Linked DNA regions of Hydrogenophaga sp. SL48. The protein of the gene in region 1 interacts with the protein of each later gene in a pairwise test. Links are inferred from orthologs where the notes say so. Each region holds a gene or a part of one and is shown on either strand. Other genes may lie near its edges. The genes, in order: gyrA and gyrB.

What was found.
Region 2: the proteins of gyrA (region 1) and gyrB interact in binary tests that used the Escherichia coli proteins (3 or more experiments, as listed by UniProt). The link is inferred for Hydrogenophaga sp. SL48 from one-to-one orthologs.

The regions. Positions count from the first base shown.
Region 1 is NZ_CP063400.1:877,574-884,979, reverse strand. Bases 2,273-5,524 are described here. They hold gyrA (DNA gyrase subunit A), read left to right. Parts: upstream 2,273-2,666; coding sequence 2,667-5,324; downstream 5,325-5,524. Other genes in these bases: serC (3-phosphoserine/phosphohydroxythreonine transaminase), read left to right, coding at 5,321-5,524; ompA (outer membrane protein OmpA), read right to left, coding at 2,273-2,403. Also shown: IM738_RS04250 (hypothetical protein), read right to left, coding at 1-1,120; IM738_RS04245 (hypothetical protein), read right to left, coding at 1,117-1,650; more of ompA, read right to left, coding at 1,732-2,272; more of serC, read left to right, coding at 5,525-6,427; pheA (prephenate dehydratase), read left to right, coding at 6,424-7,406. UniProt on the Escherichia coli protein: A type II topoisomerase that negatively supercoils closed circular double-stranded (ds) DNA in an ATP-dependent manner to maintain chromosomes in an underwound state.
Region 2 is NZ_CP063400.1:4,413,489-4,422,733, forward strand. The notes cover bases 1-3,132. They hold gyrB (DNA topoisomerase (ATP-hydrolyzing) subunit B), read left to right. Parts: upstream 1-301; coding sequence 302-2,932; downstream 2,933-3,132. Other genes in these bases: dnaN (DNA polymerase III subunit beta), read left to right, coding at 1-221; IM738_RS20860 (hypothetical protein), read left to right, coding at 3,019-3,132. Outside these bases: more of IM738_RS20860, read left to right, coding at 3,133-3,933; IM738_RS20865 (IS5 family transposase), read left to right, coding at 3,930-4,919; IM738_RS20870 (hypothetical protein), read left to right, coding at 5,009-5,773; IM738_RS20880 (acylphosphatase), read right to left, coding at 6,125-6,406; IM738_RS20885 (thioredoxin family protein), read left to right, coding at 6,472-6,900; IM738_RS20890 (PACE efflux transporter), read right to left, coding at 6,947-7,366; IM738_RS20895 (heavy-metal-associated domain-containing protein), read right to left, coding at 7,381-7,593; IM738_RS20900 (RNA recognition motif domain-containing protein), read left to right, coding at 7,859-8,161; IM738_RS20905 (O-acetylhomoserine aminocarboxypropyltransferase/cysteine synthase family protein), read right to left, coding at 8,243-9,245. UniProt on the Escherichia coli protein: DNA gyrase negatively supercoils closed circular double-stranded DNA in an ATP-dependent manner to maintain chromosomes in an underwound state.

The DNA.
Region 1 (7,406 bases):
GCCCCAATCGCTGGAGTTGCTGGCGGTAATCTTTGTTTTGGTAGGGGTCGGCCACCACGTAGCCCGCGCGATCGAGACACGTCCCGCGGGAGGTGCACTCCTTCCAGTTGGCTCCAAACACAATGCGCCCATCTCGGGTCAGACCTGGAAACGCACTGGCCAGCACCTGGGTTTGCGTGTCTTCAACACGAAACACCTGGTCGTGCAGCGCGGGATGCCGGTCCACGAAGTACACGCTGGCGTTGTCGGTGTAAGCCAACATCGCCGACCCGGAACCCGCAAAACCAAACACCGCCTTGCCTGGCGCAGCCTGCAGGTCCACGCGAAGATCGCAGGGGTGCGCTGCGGCAAGTGCATCGTTTGCGAGTCCGTAGACCCGCATGCTGGGTTGTCCCACGCGCGGATTGATGGGAATCGCCGAAAACTCCAGCCCGTCCACCGAAATCATGGGCAAGGTATAAACCCCACCATCGGAGCTGCCCCGCGCCCCGCAGATGAACTGCGGACCACTGTCCGACACGACATCCACACGATCGCCCTGATCGCGCACGCCCAGCGTGCGCACCTGCAGCGGCCCGGTGCCCTGCCCCGACCGCCCGCCCTGCGGCCAACTCATGGAGCGAATCCAGACCAGAGATTTGTCATCGGACCTGACCCCGGTCAACTCTGCAGCGGCGGCATAAAAACCGCGCATGCCGCCTTGAAACTGTGGCTCGGCCCGCTCCTGCTGCCGCAGCACATCGGCCAACCGGAAATGGCGCCCGTCGACATCGACCACGTAGCGCCAGGTGCCCTGTACCGGAAACGCCTCGTTGCTGAGCGGTGTTCTGAAAACAGCAAGCCGACCGCCCGTGTCAGCTGGCAGCTCGATCAGAGACACCTCGCCCAGCCTCGCGCCGGAAAACGAACGCAGGACAAAACGCCCATCCGGGCTGATGCGTTCGTAGGCGCCCAATGCAGGGGCGCCGTTGCTGTCCACCCCAACTTTCTCGGGATCCAGAGCCAAATAGCTCACTGCGTCGATGCAGGCGCTATCGGCCTCGCTGGCGTTGACTGGCACCGCCAAGGCCATGAGCAACGCCAAAAGATGAACGAAGACTGCGTCAACCGATCGCATCATGGGGATTTCAGGTGGTTGCGGATGCTCGCCTCCCTCAGGGCCTCCAGGCGCACCGCCAGCGAAGCAGTCCACGCCTCATCGGGCAACACACCCCAGATCGGCCACCCGTGAACCTGGTCACCCTGGACAACGACGCTGAAGGGAAAATGATTGAGGCTTTGCCACCACGCGGAACAGGCTGCCGGCGCATCACCGATCAAGGCACTTTGCATGGGTGTCCAGCGCGCCGCCTGGACAGCTTGAGCCCACTCATGAGGCGGCACCCCTGGGGCTTTCCAGGTCACCACATCAAAGCCCGCCGCCAGAGCAGCCAACCGCATGCGAGGCCATTCGGACAGGCTGTAGATCATGCGCGGAGAAATCAGCATCACGACCACCGGTGAGGAAGACAGTGTGGACCAGGCCGCATGGCAGTCGACGCCGATGCCACGGACCACGGGCAAGAGATGACTGGAGGGCAGTGTCTCCGAATGAGCTGTTCGCCACGTCCACACGGCACAAACGATACACACCGCCACAAAAACACCCATTCGACACACCAACAGGCCAGGAAAAAGGCCCCAGGCACTTGCGCGCCTGGGGCCTTGCGTTGGAAACGCGGCCAGCAAAGCTTACTTGTTGGTGCGAGTGCCCACGACTTCCACTTCGACGCGGCGGTTCTTTGCGCGGCCTTCGGAGGTGGCGTTGTCGGCCACAGGCTGGGTCAGACCCTTGCCTTCGGTGTACACGCGGTTGCTTTCGATGCCCTTGCTCACCAGATACGCCTTCACCGCTTCGGCGCGGCGAACGGACAGCGCCTGGTTGTACGTAGCGGTGCCCTTGGAGTCGGTGTGGCCGACAGCGATCACCACTTCCAGGTTGATGCCGCTGACCTTGCTGGCCAGATCGTCCAGCTTGGCCTTGCCTTCAGGCTTGACCACGGACTTGTCGAAGTCAAAGAACGCATCGGCAGCATAGGTCACCTTGGTGGCGGCCGGAGCGGCTGGCGCTGCAGCAGGCGCCGGAGCCGGTGCGGGCGCAGGAGCCGGTGCCGCAGCGGGGGCTGGTGCGGGGGCAGGAGCCGGTGCGGGCACGATGGCTCCGTCACAGCCTTTTGCAGCGGTGGCTGGGGTCCAGAAGGCATCGCGCCAGCAGAGGGATCCGTCGCCGTTTTTCCACTGGAGGTTGCCATGGCCACTGCGCCAGTTGTCGTTCGTTGCGGTACCGCTGGAAGGCGCAGCAAAGGCGGCCGATGCCATGGCGGCGGTTGCAAACAGCATTGCCACTGTGTTCAGTTTTTTCATGGTTTTCCTCTTGGAGTAAGCCGCGGACGGGCTGGATGTCAACAATCACGCTTGAAGTGACCACCACTTGAAACGCTGAAATTATTGTGCCACAAGCGTGCGAAACAAGAATCAGGGCGGCAGGGCACGGCGGTCTCCCTTGTTCAGACGAGCAGCGCGATCGTTGTCGCGACACAACAGGCACCGCCGCAAGTCACCTGCCGGCCTGTCATTTAAAATGAGAGGTTGCCCACAGGCTGTTCACGGATCTCTCTTCACTGCTCATGACACAGTTCGCCAAAGAAACCCTGCCCATCAGCCTTGAAGAGGAAATGCGCCGAAGCTACCTCGACTACGCCATGAGCGTGATCGTGGGGCGCGCCTTGCCCGATGCGCGTGACGGCCTGAAGCCGGTGCACCGCCGCGTGCTTTTTGCAATGCACGAGCTCAACAACGACTGGAACCGCCCGTACAAAAAATCGGCCCGCATCGTCGGTGATGTGATCGGCAAGTACCACCCTCACGGCGACTCGGCGGTGTACGACACCATCGTTCGCATGGCGCAAGACTTTTCGCTGCGCCACATGCTGGTGGACGGCCAAGGCAACTTCGGCAGCGTGGACGGCGACAACGCCGCCGCCATGCGATACACCGAAATCCGCATGTCGAAAATCGCCCACGAAATGCTGGCCGATATCGACAAAGACACCGTCAACTACGGTCCCAACTATGACGGCTCGGAAAAAGAGCCACTGGTGTTGCCGGCGCGCTTCCCCAACTTGCTGGTGAACGGCTCGGGCGGCATCGCGGTGGGCATGGCAACCAACATCCCGCCGCACAACCTCAACGAGTCGGTGGAGGCCTGCCTGCACTTGCTCAAGAACCCGGGGGCCTCCATCGACGAACTGATGGAGATCATTCCAGCGCCCGACTTCCCCACCGGCGGCATCATCTACGGCATCAATGGCGTGAAAGACGGCTACCGCACGGGCCGAGGCCGAGTGGTGATGCGCGCCAAATGCCATTTCGAGGACATCGACAAGGGCCAGCGCCAGTCCATCATCGTGGACGAGCTGCCCTACCAGGTGAACAAGAAAACCCTCCAGGAGCGCATTGCCGAACTGGTCCACGAAAAGAAGATCGAAGGCATCAGCCACATCCAGGACGAGTCGGACAAATCCGGCATGCGCCTGGTGATCGAACTCAAGCGCGGAGAAGTGCCCGAGGTGGTGCTGAACAACCTGTACAAGCAGACGCAGCTGCAGGACACCTTCGGCATCAACATGGTGGCCCTGATCGACGGTCAGCCCAAGCTGTGCAATCTGAAGGATCTGATCCAGGTGTTCCTGGAGCATCGCCGCGAGGTGGTGACCCGCCGCACGGTGTTCGAGCTGCGCAAGGCGCGCGAACGCGGCCACGTGCTCGAGGGCTTGGCCGTGGCGCTGGCGAACATCGACGAATTCATCCGCATCATCCGCGAGTCGCCCACCCCGCCCGTCGCCAAGGCAGAGCTGATGACGCGCAGCTGGGACAGCAAGCTGGTGCGCGAAATGCTGACCCGAAGCCGACTCGATGGCGGCGTGGTCAACGCCGACGACTACCGTCCCGACGGTCTGGAGCGTGAGTTCGGCATGCAGGGCGATGGTCTCTACCGCCTGAGCGAAACGCAGGCCCAGGAAATCCTGCAGATGCGTCTGCAGCGCCTGACCGGGCTGGAGCAGGACAAGATCGTTGCCGAGTACAAGGACGTGATGGCCGAGATCGACGATCTGCTGGACATCCTGTCTCGCCCCGAGCGCGTCTCCACCATCATCGGTGAAGAACTGACCGCCGTGAAACAGGAGTTTGGCCAGACCAAGCTGGGCACCCGCCGAAGCGAGATCGAACACAGCGCGCAAGACCTGTCCACCGAAGACCTGATCACGCCCACCGACATGGTGGTCACGCTCAGTCACAGCGGCTACATCAAGAGTCAGCCGCTATCCGAGTACCGGGCGCAAAAGCGTGGCGGACGCGGCAAACAAGCCACCGCCACCAAGGAAGACGACTGGATTGATCAGCTCTTCATCGCCAACACGCACGACTACATTCTGTGTTTCTCCAACCGTGGCCGGCTTTACTGGCTCAAGGTCTGGGAAGTGCCGGCGGGCTCGCGTGGCTCGCGTGGTCGCCCCATCGTCAACATGTTCCCGCTGCAGGAAGGCGAGAAGATCAACGTGGTGCTGGCGCTGACCGGCGACGCGCGCAGCTTCCCCGACAACCGCTTTGTGTTCATGGCCACGTCCATGGGCACCGTGAAGAAGACCTCGCTCGACGAGTTCAACAACCCGCGCAAGGGCGGCATCATCGCGGTCAACCTCGATGAAGGCGACTTCCTGATCGGGGCAGCCCTGACCGACGGCCAGCACGATGTCATGCTGTTCAGCGATGGTGGCAAGGCCGTGCGTTTCGACGAAAACGACGTGCGTCCACTCGGCCGCAATGCCCGTGGTGTGCGCGGCATGACGATCGAAGACGGCCAGAGCGTGATCGCCATGCTGGTCGCCGAAGACGAGCAGCAAAGTGTGCTCACCGCGACCATCAATGGCTACGGCAAGCGCACACCCATCGGTGAATACACCCGCCACGGCCGAGGCACCAAGGGCATGATCGCGATCCAGCAGAGCGAGCGCAATGGCAAGGTCGTGGCGGCCACGCTGGTGCACACCGACGATGAGATCATGCTGATCACCGACAAGGGCGTGCTGGTGCGCACCCGGGTGAGCGAGATCCGCGAAATGGGCCGCGCCACGCAGGGTGTGACCCTGATCGCGCTGGACGAGGGCGCCGAGCTCTCCGGCCTGCAGCGCATCGTGGAGAACGACGCCAACATGGCCGATGCGGGTGATGCACCGGATGCGACCAACGCCGGAGACGACACCGAGACGGGCTCCGAAGCATGACGCGCCCCTACAACTTTTCGGCCGGCCCGGCCGCCATGCCCGAAGCCGTGCTGCAACAGGCAGCTGCCGAGATGCTGGACTGGCAGGGCAGCGGCATGGGTGTGATGGAGATGAGCCACCGGGGCAAGGAGTTCATGTCCATCGCCGCAGCGGCGGAAGCCGATTTGCGCGAATTGTTGTCGGTGCCGGCCCATTTCCGCATCCTGTTCATGCAGGGCGGAGGTCTTGCCGAAAATGCCATCGTGCCGATGAACCTGTCGCGCGGTGGCGTGGTGGACTTTGTGGTCACGGGCAGCTGGAGCCAGAAGTCGGCCAAGGAAGCGCGCAAGTACGCTTCGGCCAACGTGGTGGGCAGCAACGAGGCCGACCACCACACCACCCTGCCCTCACCAGCCAGCTGGCAGCTGAGCAGCGACGCGCAATACCTGCACCTCTGCAGCAACGAAACCATTCACGGCGTGGAGTTCCACGAGCTGCCCGACCTGAAGGCCTTGGGCAGCGACGCTCCGCTGGTGATCGACTTCTCTTCTCACGTTGCCTCGCGCACGGTGGACTGGTCTCGCGTGGGGCTGGCCTTTGGTGGTGCCCAGAAAAACCTCGGGCCCGCCGGCGTGACACTGGTGGTGGTCCGCGAAGACCTGCTGGGTCACGCGCTGTCCATCTGCCCGAGCGCGTTCGACTACAAGACCGTGGCCGACAACGCGTCGATGTACAACACGCCGCCCACCTACAGCATCTACATGGCGGGACTGACGTTCCAGTGGCTCAAAGCCCAGACCGAGGGCGAGCTCACCGGCATCGCCGCAATGGAGGCGAAGAACATGGCCAAGGCCCGCCTGCTGTACGACTTCATCGACGGCTCAGGGTTCTACCTGAACCACGTGGCCAAGGACTGCCGCTCGCGCATGAACGTCCCCTTCTTCCTGCGCGACGAATCGCGCAACGACGCCTTCCTGGCCGGGGCCAAAGCGGCCGGGCTGCTTCAGCTCAAGGGCCACAAGTCGGTGGGGGGCATGCGCGCCAGCATCTACAACGCCATGCCGCTGGAAGGTGTGCAGGCACTGGTGACGTACATGCGGGACTTTGAACAGACACAAGCATGACCCAACCCTCCCAATCCGAAGCGCTGGGCACCTTGCGGGTCCAGATCGACTCGCTGGACCAGCAGCTGCTCTCGTTGCTCAACCAGCGCGCCAAGGTGGCCGAACAGGTCGGCGAGATCAAACGCGCCGAGGGCTCGCCGTTCTTCCGCCCCGACCGCGTGGCACAGGTCATCGAAAAGATCCAGAAGGCCAACCAGGGTCCGCTGCAGAACGCGCATGTGGCATCCATATGGCGCGAGATCATGTCGGCCTGCCTGGCACTGGAAGCGCCCCAACGCGTCGCCGTGCTCGGACCGCAAGGCACGTTCTGCGAGCAGGCCGCCATCGAATTTTTCGGCAGCGCAGCCAACCTGATCTACTGCGCCAATTTTGACGAGGTGTTTCACGCCACAGCAGCGGGCACCGCGCAGTACGGCGTGGTGGGCATGGAAAACTCCACCGAAGGCGTGGTGGCCCGATCGCTCGACCTGTTCCTGCGCTCACCGGTCCACGTGGTTGGTGAAGTGAGTCTGCTGGTGCGCCACAACCTGCTGCGCCAGGTGAACCACTTGGACGGCATCGAGGTCGTCATGGCGCATCCGCAGGCGCTCGCCCAGTGCCAAGGCTGGCTGAGCCAGCACTTGCCCAATGCAGAACGCAGGGCGGTGTCCAGCAACGCCGAGGGCGCCCGCCTGGCCGCGACCCACCCAGCCTGGGCCGGTCTGGCCAGCGAACGCGCTGCCGCGCAGTTCGGCCTGCACATCGTGGCGCATGCGATCCAGGATGAAGCCTACAACCGCACACGCTTCGCCGTGATCAGCCTGCCGCAGACCCTGGCCATGCCACCGGCTTCGGGCAAGGACTGCACCAGCCTTGTGGTCTCGGTACCCAACCGTCCAGGTGCCGTGCACGACCTGCTGGTGCCACTGAAGAACAACGGCGTGTCGATGACGCGCTTCGAATCTCGCCCGGCCAAGTCGGGGCAGTGGGAGTACTACTT
Region 2 (9,245 bases), 3.5 Mb from region 1 along the record:
CGAGCAACGCCGAGCAGGAAGAGGCCGTGGACGAACTCGACATCGACTACGGTGGCGACACGATCGAGATCGGCTTCAATGTCACCTACCTGATCGACGCGCTGCAGAACATGAGCCAGGAGATGGTTCGCATCGAGCTGGCAGACGGCAACAGCTCGGCACTCGTCACCAACCCCGACGACAACGCGTTCAAGTACGTTGTCATGCCGATGCGCATCTGATCGTTCACCGATCCTGCTCCCCCAAGCCCGACCCGCTGCACAGCGGGTTTGGCCTTTCTAGCGATTGAGAAAAGTTCACCATGTCCGAAGCCAACCAGCCCGCAGAAACCGGTTCCGACGCCGTCAACACCGGCGAAGCCGGGGCCGCCAGCTCCAATTTCCAGCCCACCATCGACGCCCACCAGGCCGGCGCGAGCGAGGGGTATGGCGAGGGTGCCATCCAGATCCTGGAAGGCCTGGAAGCGGTGCGCAAACGCCCGGGCATGTACATCGGCGACACCTCCGACGGCACCGGCCTGCATCACCTGGTGTTCGAGGTGGTGGACAACTCCATCGACGAAGCGCTGGCCGGTCACTGCGACGACATCGTCGTGACGATTCACAGCGACAACTCCATCAGCGTCACCGACAACGGCCGCGGCATCCCGACCGGTGTGAAGATGGACGACAAGCACGAGCCCAAGCGCTCGGCCGCCGAGATCGCGCTGACCGAGCTGCACGCTGGCGGCAAGTTCAACCAGAACAGCTACAAGGTCTCGGGCGGCCTGCACGGCGTGGGCGTCTCCTGCGTCAACGCTCTGAGCCAGTGGCTGCGGCTGACCGTGCGCCGCGAAGGCAAGATGCACCAGATCGAGTTCGCACGCGGCTTCGTGCAGAACCGCATCGTCGAGACCAACGCCGACGGCATCGAAGTCTCGCCCATGAAGGTGGCCGGGGACACCGAGAAGCGCGGCACGGAAGTGCACTTCCTGCCCGACTACGAAATCTTCAAGGAGAACAACGATTTCCACTACGAGATCCTCAGCAAGCGCCTGCGCGAGCTGAGCTTCCTGAACAACGGCGTGCGCATCCGCCTGAAGGACGAACGCAGTGGCAAGGAAGACGACTTCTCCGGTGCTGGCGGCGTCAAGGGCTTTGTCGATTTCATCAACAAAGGCAAGACGGTCCTGCATCCCAACGTGTTCCACGCGCTGGGCGACCGCGCCAGCGACCAGGGCACCAACATCGGCGTTGAAGTGGCCATGCAGTGGAACAGCGGCTACAACGAGCAGGTGCTCTGCTTCACCAACAACATCCCACAGCGCGACGGCGGCACCCACCTCACCGGCCTGCGCGCCGCGATGACGCGCGTCATCAACAAATACATCGAAGAACACGAGTTCGCCAAGAAGGCCAAGGTCGAGGTCACCGGCGACGACATGCGAGAAGGCCTGTGCTGCGTGCTGAGCGTGAAGGTGCCCGAGCCCAAGTTCTCCAGCCAGACCAAGGACAAGCTGGTCTCCAGCGAAGTGCGCGGCCCGGTGGAAGACATCGTGAGCCGCCTGCTGGCCGACTACCTGCAGGAGCGCCCGAACGACGCCAAGATCATCTGCGGCAAGATCGTTGAAGCCGCCCGCGCCCGCGAGGCCGCCCGCAAGGCCCGCGAAATGACGCGCCGCAAAGGCGTGCTCGACGGCATGGGCCTGCCCGGCAAACTGGCCGACTGCCAGGAAAAAGACCCGGCGCTGTGCGAGATCTACATCGTCGAGGGCGACTCCGCCGGTGGCTCCGCCAAGCAGGGCCGCGACCGCAAGTTCCAGGCGATCCTGCCGCTGCGCGGCAAGATCCTGAACGTGGAAAAAGCGCGCTACGAAAAGCTGCTCACCTCCAACGAAATCCTGACCCTCATCACCGCGCTGGGCACCGGTATCGGCAAGGCCGGCAGCGAAAGCGCCAACGGTGACGGCAAGGACGACTTCGACGTCGCCAAGCTGCGCTACCACCGCATCATCATCATGACCGACGCCGACGTGGACGGCGCGCACATCCGCACCCTGCTGCTCACCTTCTTCTACCGCCAGATGCCCGAGCTGGTGGAGCGCGGCCACATCTACATCGCGCAGCCGCCGCTCTACAAGGTGAAGGCCGGCAAGGAAGAGCTGTACCTGAAAGACGGCCCGGCGCTCGACGGCTTCCTGCTGCGCATCGCTCTGAAAGACGCCAAGGTGTCCACCGGCGGCGCGACCAACAACCTGCTCGAAGGCGACACGCTCAACGAACTCGCGCGCAAGCACCAGGTGGCCGAACACGTGATCTCGCGCCTCTCCAACTTCATGGACCCCGAAGCCCTGCGCGCCATGGCCGACGGCGTGAGCATCAAGCTCGACACGGTGGAAGAAGCCGAAGCCAGCGCCGTCGCGCTGCAGGTCAAACTGCGCGAACTCAGCACCACCGGCGTGCCCGCCGAAGTGGCCGGCGAGTTCGACGTGCGCACCGACAAGCCCATCCTGCGCATCAGCCGCCGCCACCACGGCAACATCAAGAGCAGCGTCATCACGCAAGACTTCGTGCACGGCGCCGATTACGCGGCCCTGGCCAACGCCGCCGAAACCTTCCGTGGCCTGCTCGGCGACGGCGCCAGGGTCATGCGCGGTGAAGGCGAGAAGCAGAAGGAAGAAAAGGTCGGCGACTTCCGCCAGGCCATGCAGTGGCTGATCAGCGAAGCCGAGCGCACCACCAGCCGCCAGCGCTACAAAGGCCTGGGCGAAATGAACCCCGCCCAGCTCTGGGAAACGACGATGGACCCGACCGTGCGCCGCCTGCTGCGCGTGCAGATCGACGACGCGATCGAAGCGGATCGCGTGTTCACGATGTTGATGGGGGATGAGGTGGAACCACGGCGAGAATTTATTGAAACCAATGCGCTGCGGGCGGGCAACATCGACGTTTGATCTTGTGTAGAGAGACCTGTAAGCTGAGAAACCGAGGCCCATAAATTGAGAAATTTATGGGCCTCTTCTTTTGCATAGTCTAAGCAATGGCGACCATTCACCCTTCGTACATTGGCGTCACCACGCCAAAGAATGCGCCACCCAAACCTGAAATCGAGGAAATCTACGAAGAGGTGATGGCGGTACTTAGACGATTTAGAGCGGAGTCCATCGTCGACGCAGCACTTAACGACCTTTGGAATGCGCCAAAAGACAAGCTAATGGCAATGCAATCTGCTCCTTGGTTAACCCTACTTTTAGTGAAGTGGGCTGTCCAGGACCCCCGGGTTTTAATTCGAGTGGGGCCAAAAATCTCCCACAATACGTTGCACGAACTAAAACAGCGTCTCTGGAATGCCGAGCCTCCTGCCAGTCGAAAAGAAGACGATTTCAATGTCTACTTAATGTTTCGCACCATTTTCCATTGCCAACTCGAATTCCAGAGAAATGAATCCTGGGGATTCCTTAGGTGGGCCAGTTTAATTGCGCCACTCGACAGAAATCATATCTGCCGCCAACTTTTTCGAGAAGAACTCGGCATTGAACCTAATGACTTCATCGACCTAACATTTTTGATATATGCATCAGTACTTGACGGCAATCTGAAAATCGAGAAACGATTTTTAGCACCCTTCAGGAATCATTTTGGCGCGAAGATTGACCGCATATTCGACTTATACGGCCTTAGTCTTCCAGACTTAAGAATTGAACTTCAGAAGCCAAACACTCAGGACATCTATGGTCGAGGTGAGCTTTACGAATTTCCACACCTTAAGCGATGGCCCCTTGTGAAAGCGAGAAACGGATTCTACTTCTGTTGGCATCCCTTAGTTTTTTCAAGAGGAATAGAAGAGTCCGTTCATCTTCGACTATCTAGACATGGTCAAAGATACACTGATTCATTTAGGGAAGGTCTGCAAAACCGCGGCGCCGTGGGCCGATGTGAGACAGTGACGTCATGAAGCAAATGAGCCTGGGCGAGAGCGGATTCGAGCGCAAGACCAAGAGAACGCGCAAGCGCGAGTTCCTCGACGAGATGAACCTGGTAGTGCCGTGGACCGAGCTGGTGTCGCTGATTGCACAGCATGCACCAACGCCTGGCGCCAAGGGTGGTCGTCCGCCGTTTGCCGTGCGAACCATGCTTCGCATTCACTTCCTGCAGCAGTGGTTCAACCTGTCCGACCCGGCGATGGAGGAGGCGCTGTACGACACGCCCATGTTTCGAGAGTTTGCGGGGCTGGACCAGGGTGAGGAGAACTTGCCTGACGAGAGCACCATCCTGCGCTTTCGCCATCTGCTCGAACAACACAACTTGAGCCTGCAATTGCTTGCCACGGTCAACGCCACCCTGGCCGACAAAGGCCTGCTGCTCAAGAGCGGTACGGTCGTCGACGCCACGCTCATTGCCGCCCCCAGCTCGACCAAGAACAACAGCGGCGAACGCGACCCCGAGATGCATCAGACCAAGAAGGGCAACCAGTGGCACTTCGGGATGAAAGCGCATATTGGGGTCGATGCCGAATCGGGCCTGGTGCACACCGTCAAGGCCACAGCGGCCAACGCGCACGACATCACCCAGGCCAGCGAACTGCTGCACGGCGACGAAACCGATGTCTTTGCCGACTCTGGCTACCGGGGCGTTCACAAGCGCGATGAGGTGATCAAGGACCATCCCGAGGTCCACTGGTACGTGGCCATGATGCCCAGCCATCGCAAGGCGCTGGACAAGGAAACGCCCATGGGCTCGATCATGGAAGCGCTGGAGAAAACCAAGGCGCGCATCCGAGCCAAGGTCGAACACCCGTTCCGGGTGATCAAGCGCCAGTTCGGATATGTGAAGGTGCGCTACCGGGGATTGGCCAAGAACACGGCGCAGCTGCACACCCTGTTTGCGTTGTCCAACATCTGGATGGTGCGCCGAACGCTTTTGAAGGAGACCCGAGGATGAGTGCGTCCGAATGCGGCCAACGGCCACGAATCAGGGCGAAATCGGCCAACAAAGCGCCCTCGTGAGCCTGAAATCGCCATCATTTGAAATTGCATGCATCACCTCGCGCCGTAGCGGGTGTTGTGCAGACCTTCCTTAGCAAGGTTTTCGAAAAGTACGTAATCACTCTTGTTCAGCAGGTGAATTTACCCTATCTTACAGAGAAAGATATTAAACAAAGACTAGGACCGGGAAGTTCGTCGGTCGAAGCCATAATTCAAGAAAAAGACTGCAATATTCTTATCGAAGCAAAGATGAGTTTATTTTCGGATGATGTATTAGTTCAAGAGAATACAAAATCTGCATTTGAGAAAACCAAGCACCTGAGGAAAGCAATCCACCAAGGACAGACCATTAGCAATCTAATCCGAAGCAAGCCAGAGTCTTTCGATGATTGCCCGAACAAGACAACAGACTACTTGATTGTGGTTACCAGCCGGGAACTAATAGTCGGGAATGGGCACCAATTGCTGCGACTCTATTCTGAAAAGAATGCCTCTGATGTTCAGATGCAACATCACGTCAAACTCCCCCTAGAGAATATCTTCGTTATCTCAGTCGAAGATTTTGAAAACCTTACTACCGCCGTGCGGGAAGGAAACCTAAATTTACAGTTGACTCTTGAGCATGCCGTTAGTGCCAACAAGCATCCATCCACATCTCAACTGCTCTTTTCGGATGCAATGAAAAAGCTCAATAGCGAGTGGCGACGCCCCCCTTTAATTGAAGCGGCAGTAGAAGAGTCTATAAAGCGAATGGAGGTGCTTCAGAAAGCCACCAATCTGCTTGAGAAGCAAATGGATAATCAACCCTAATTAAGCACAATTGACTCGGACATTCCCTCGCTGACGCCAGAATAGATACGTAGACGCAGTTTTGAATTAACTCTAAACAGGTGCTATGTACGAGTTGACTGTGTGAAAGCGAGGCGGACCAAGGCCTCTTGCCACTTGTTGGCCAAGGTGGTGTGGTTGCCATAGCCGCGGCGCAGCACGACGCGGCCGAACTGCGCGACAACGCGCAAGGCGTATTCCAGAATTTCTGGGGTTGTGTTGTCGCAGTCCACCAAGACGGCGACGCGCGATTCGTTGTCGGTGTGGTGATTGCTTGCCATGTGTGCTGGCCTCCCTCTGATGGTGAATACATCATAGGTGGCGCCACGCGGGCTAATCTGTCTCCCGCTGCTCAAACCCCTCGAAAACACCCTCCACCTCACCCACCGCAACCCCATCCACCAGCGCCCCGATCGGCCCGCGCTTTGCCCAGCCCACCAACGCCTGCACCGCCTCCGCCGACCCACAAACCACGGCCTCCACACTCCCATCCAGCCGGTTGCGCACCCAGCCGTTCACGCCCAGCGCGCGAGCCTGCTGCGCCATGTTCCAGCGGTAGCCCACGCCTTGCACGCGGCCAGTGATGCGCAGGTGGCGGGTGATGGGCTTGCTCATGGGGGGGTGTCGTTCATGGCGGGCTCCGGGGTGCGGGTTATGCTGACCGACGATACCGCGACGCCATGCCATGGCCTCGCCTCTTTCATCGCGCCGCCCCCGGCGCTCCCCTTGTTGTTCAAAGGAATCGCACAGTGTGGGTGCTATGTCTGTGTGCGGATTGGTGCAGTGCCTGCCGGGACTGGCGCCCGGTGATGGAGGCGCTGGCGGTGCGGCATCCGCAGGTGCAGTGGCGCTGGCTGGACATCGAAGACGAAGCCGAGCTGATGGACGCGGTGGGGCTGGACATCGAGACCTTTCCGACCGTGTTGCTGGGCCGCGAGGGCCGGGCGCTGTACCTGGGCGCGGTGCCGCCGCAGGCGGATTTTCTGGAACGGCTGGTGGCACGGCTGGGGGCGGAGGGCTCGGCGCCGCCGGAGGTGATCGCTCCGGCGGCCGCACTCGCGGCGCATGTCTGGCCGCGCTTGCGCGGCCCCGAGATGCCGCCGCTGTGAACCGCTCGCGCCAGCAGGCCGCCATCCACAAGGGGCTTGCCGACGCTCAGGCGGCAGACGCCGGCAGGCCAAACACCTTGTCGAAGCCGAGGTTGAAGGCGAAGGTGTAGACGAGGAAGAAGAGCGACAGACCCAGGTCGAGCACCAGCGCGTGCCAGAAGCCGATGTCCAGCCACCACGCAAACAGCGGCACCAGCGAGACGATGAAGCCCAGCTCAAAACCGATGGCGTGGGCAGCGCGGCGCTGGAAGCTGCGGCCTCGCACGGTCTGGCGCGCTTCCCAGCGCTCGAAGAGGGTGTTGTAGACCAGGTTCCAGACCACCGCGATGACGGAGGTGGCCACGGCGATCACGCTGGCGTGCTGCAGGCTGCTGTCCGAGCCGGCGGCGAGACCGGTGCTGGTGATGGCAACGGCCACCACCTCAAACAGGCTGACGTAAACGATCTTTCGGCGGATGCCTTGCAGGTTCATGCCTGGGTTCACGCCTGCACCTGCGCCTCGTAGCCCGCTTCCTGCAGCTTGGCCGCGATGTCGTCGGCCGAGATCATGGCGGTGTGGCTGACCCAGGCGGTGTGTTCGGCGAGGTTGACGTCGGCCTGGTTCACGCAGGGCAGGTCTTGCAGTTCGAACATGACGGCGTCGGCGTCTTCCTGCGTGTGCAGGGTGGGGATGTGGAAGGTGGTCTCGGGCATGGGGTTTCTTTCAAACTCCGGAAAATATAAAGCTATCTTTATATAAATCAAGAGAATATAATCATGGGCTTGAGCGAGGTTCGCTGGCATTGTCCATCCGGGTCCTCAAGGCCGGTCGCCCCAGGCGATGCCAGGCCCGTCTCAGTGCGGTGTTCTGCCCCAAGGCGATCACCGCACACCGTTCCTGCGGTGTCCCACAGACATCGCTTTCCCTTGCGCCGCGGGCCTGTCCCGATCTCGGCGCACTCTCTCTGAAAGGCTCATCATGAGCAGCAAACTTTACGTGGGCAACCTGCCCTACACCGCCGACGACGCTTCGTTGCGCACCAATTTTGCCGAATACGGCGACGTGACCTCCGCCAAGGTCATGATGGACCGTGACACCGGTCGCTCCAAAGGCTTTGCCTTCGTGGAAATGGGCAACGCCGAACAGGCCGAAGCCGCCATCCAGGGCCTGAACGGCATGTCCGTCGGCGGCCGCTCGATCGTGGTCAACATCTCGCGCCCGAAAGAGCCGAGCACCGGCGGCTACGGCGGCGGTGACCGCGGCGGACGCGGCGGCTACTGAGCGCTCTCGCGCTCGCAGAAAAACCGGCCATGGGCCGGTTTTTTTTCGCCCGTGTGATGCGGCGCTGTTTCTTGCCGGCGTTCAGGCGGTCGCACGCTCCAGCGCCTGGTCGATGTCCCACAGGATGTCGTCGATGTGCTCCAGCCCCACGGAGATGCGCACCATGTCGGGCGGCACGCCGGCCGCCAGTTGCTGGGCCGCATCGAGCTGACGGTGGGTGGTGCTGGCGGGGTGGCTGATGAGGGTGCGCGTGTCGCCGATGTTGACCAGGTGGCTCATGAACTGCGCGCTTTCGATGAACTTCACGCCCTGCTCCAGCCCACCTTTGACGCCGAAGGCGAGCAGGCCGGAGGCGCCGCGCATCTGCTTTTTCATGAGGTCGTGTTGCGGGTGGTCGGGCAGGCCGGGGTAGTTGACCCAGCCCACGCGCGGGTCGTCTTTCAAATACTGCGCGACGGCGAGCGCGTTGCTGCAGTGGCGCTCCATGCGCAACGGCAGCGTCTCCACACCCTGCAGGATCTGCCAGGCGCTGGTGGGCGAGAGCGCGGCGCCGAAGACGCGCAGGCCTTCCATGCGGCAGCGCATGGTGAAAGCGAAGTCGCCGAAGGTCTCGTGGAACTTCACGCCGTGGTAACCCGGGCTGGGTTCGGTCATGCCGGGGAACTTGCCGTTGTCCCAAGGGAACTTGCCGCCTTCCACCACCACGCCGCCCAGCGTGGTGCCGTGACCGGCGAGGTACTTGGTGGCGCTGTGCACCACGATGTCGGCACCGTGTTTCAGCGGGTTGCACAGGAAGGGGCTGGGCACGGTGTTGTCCACGATCAGCGGCAGGCCATGGGCGTGGGCCACCTCGGCGATCGCGCCGATGTCGAGCACCACCATGCTCGGGTTGCCCAGCGTTTCGGCGAACACGGCGCGCGTGTTCGGGCGGATGGCGGCGGCGAAGGCGTCGGGGTTCGTCGCGTCCACGAAGGTGGTCTCGATGCCGAACTTCCTGAGGTTGACCGCGAGCATGGTGACGCTGCCGCCGTAGAGCGCACCGGCCGCGACCACGTGGTCGCCGGCCTGCAGCAGCGTGGTGAGC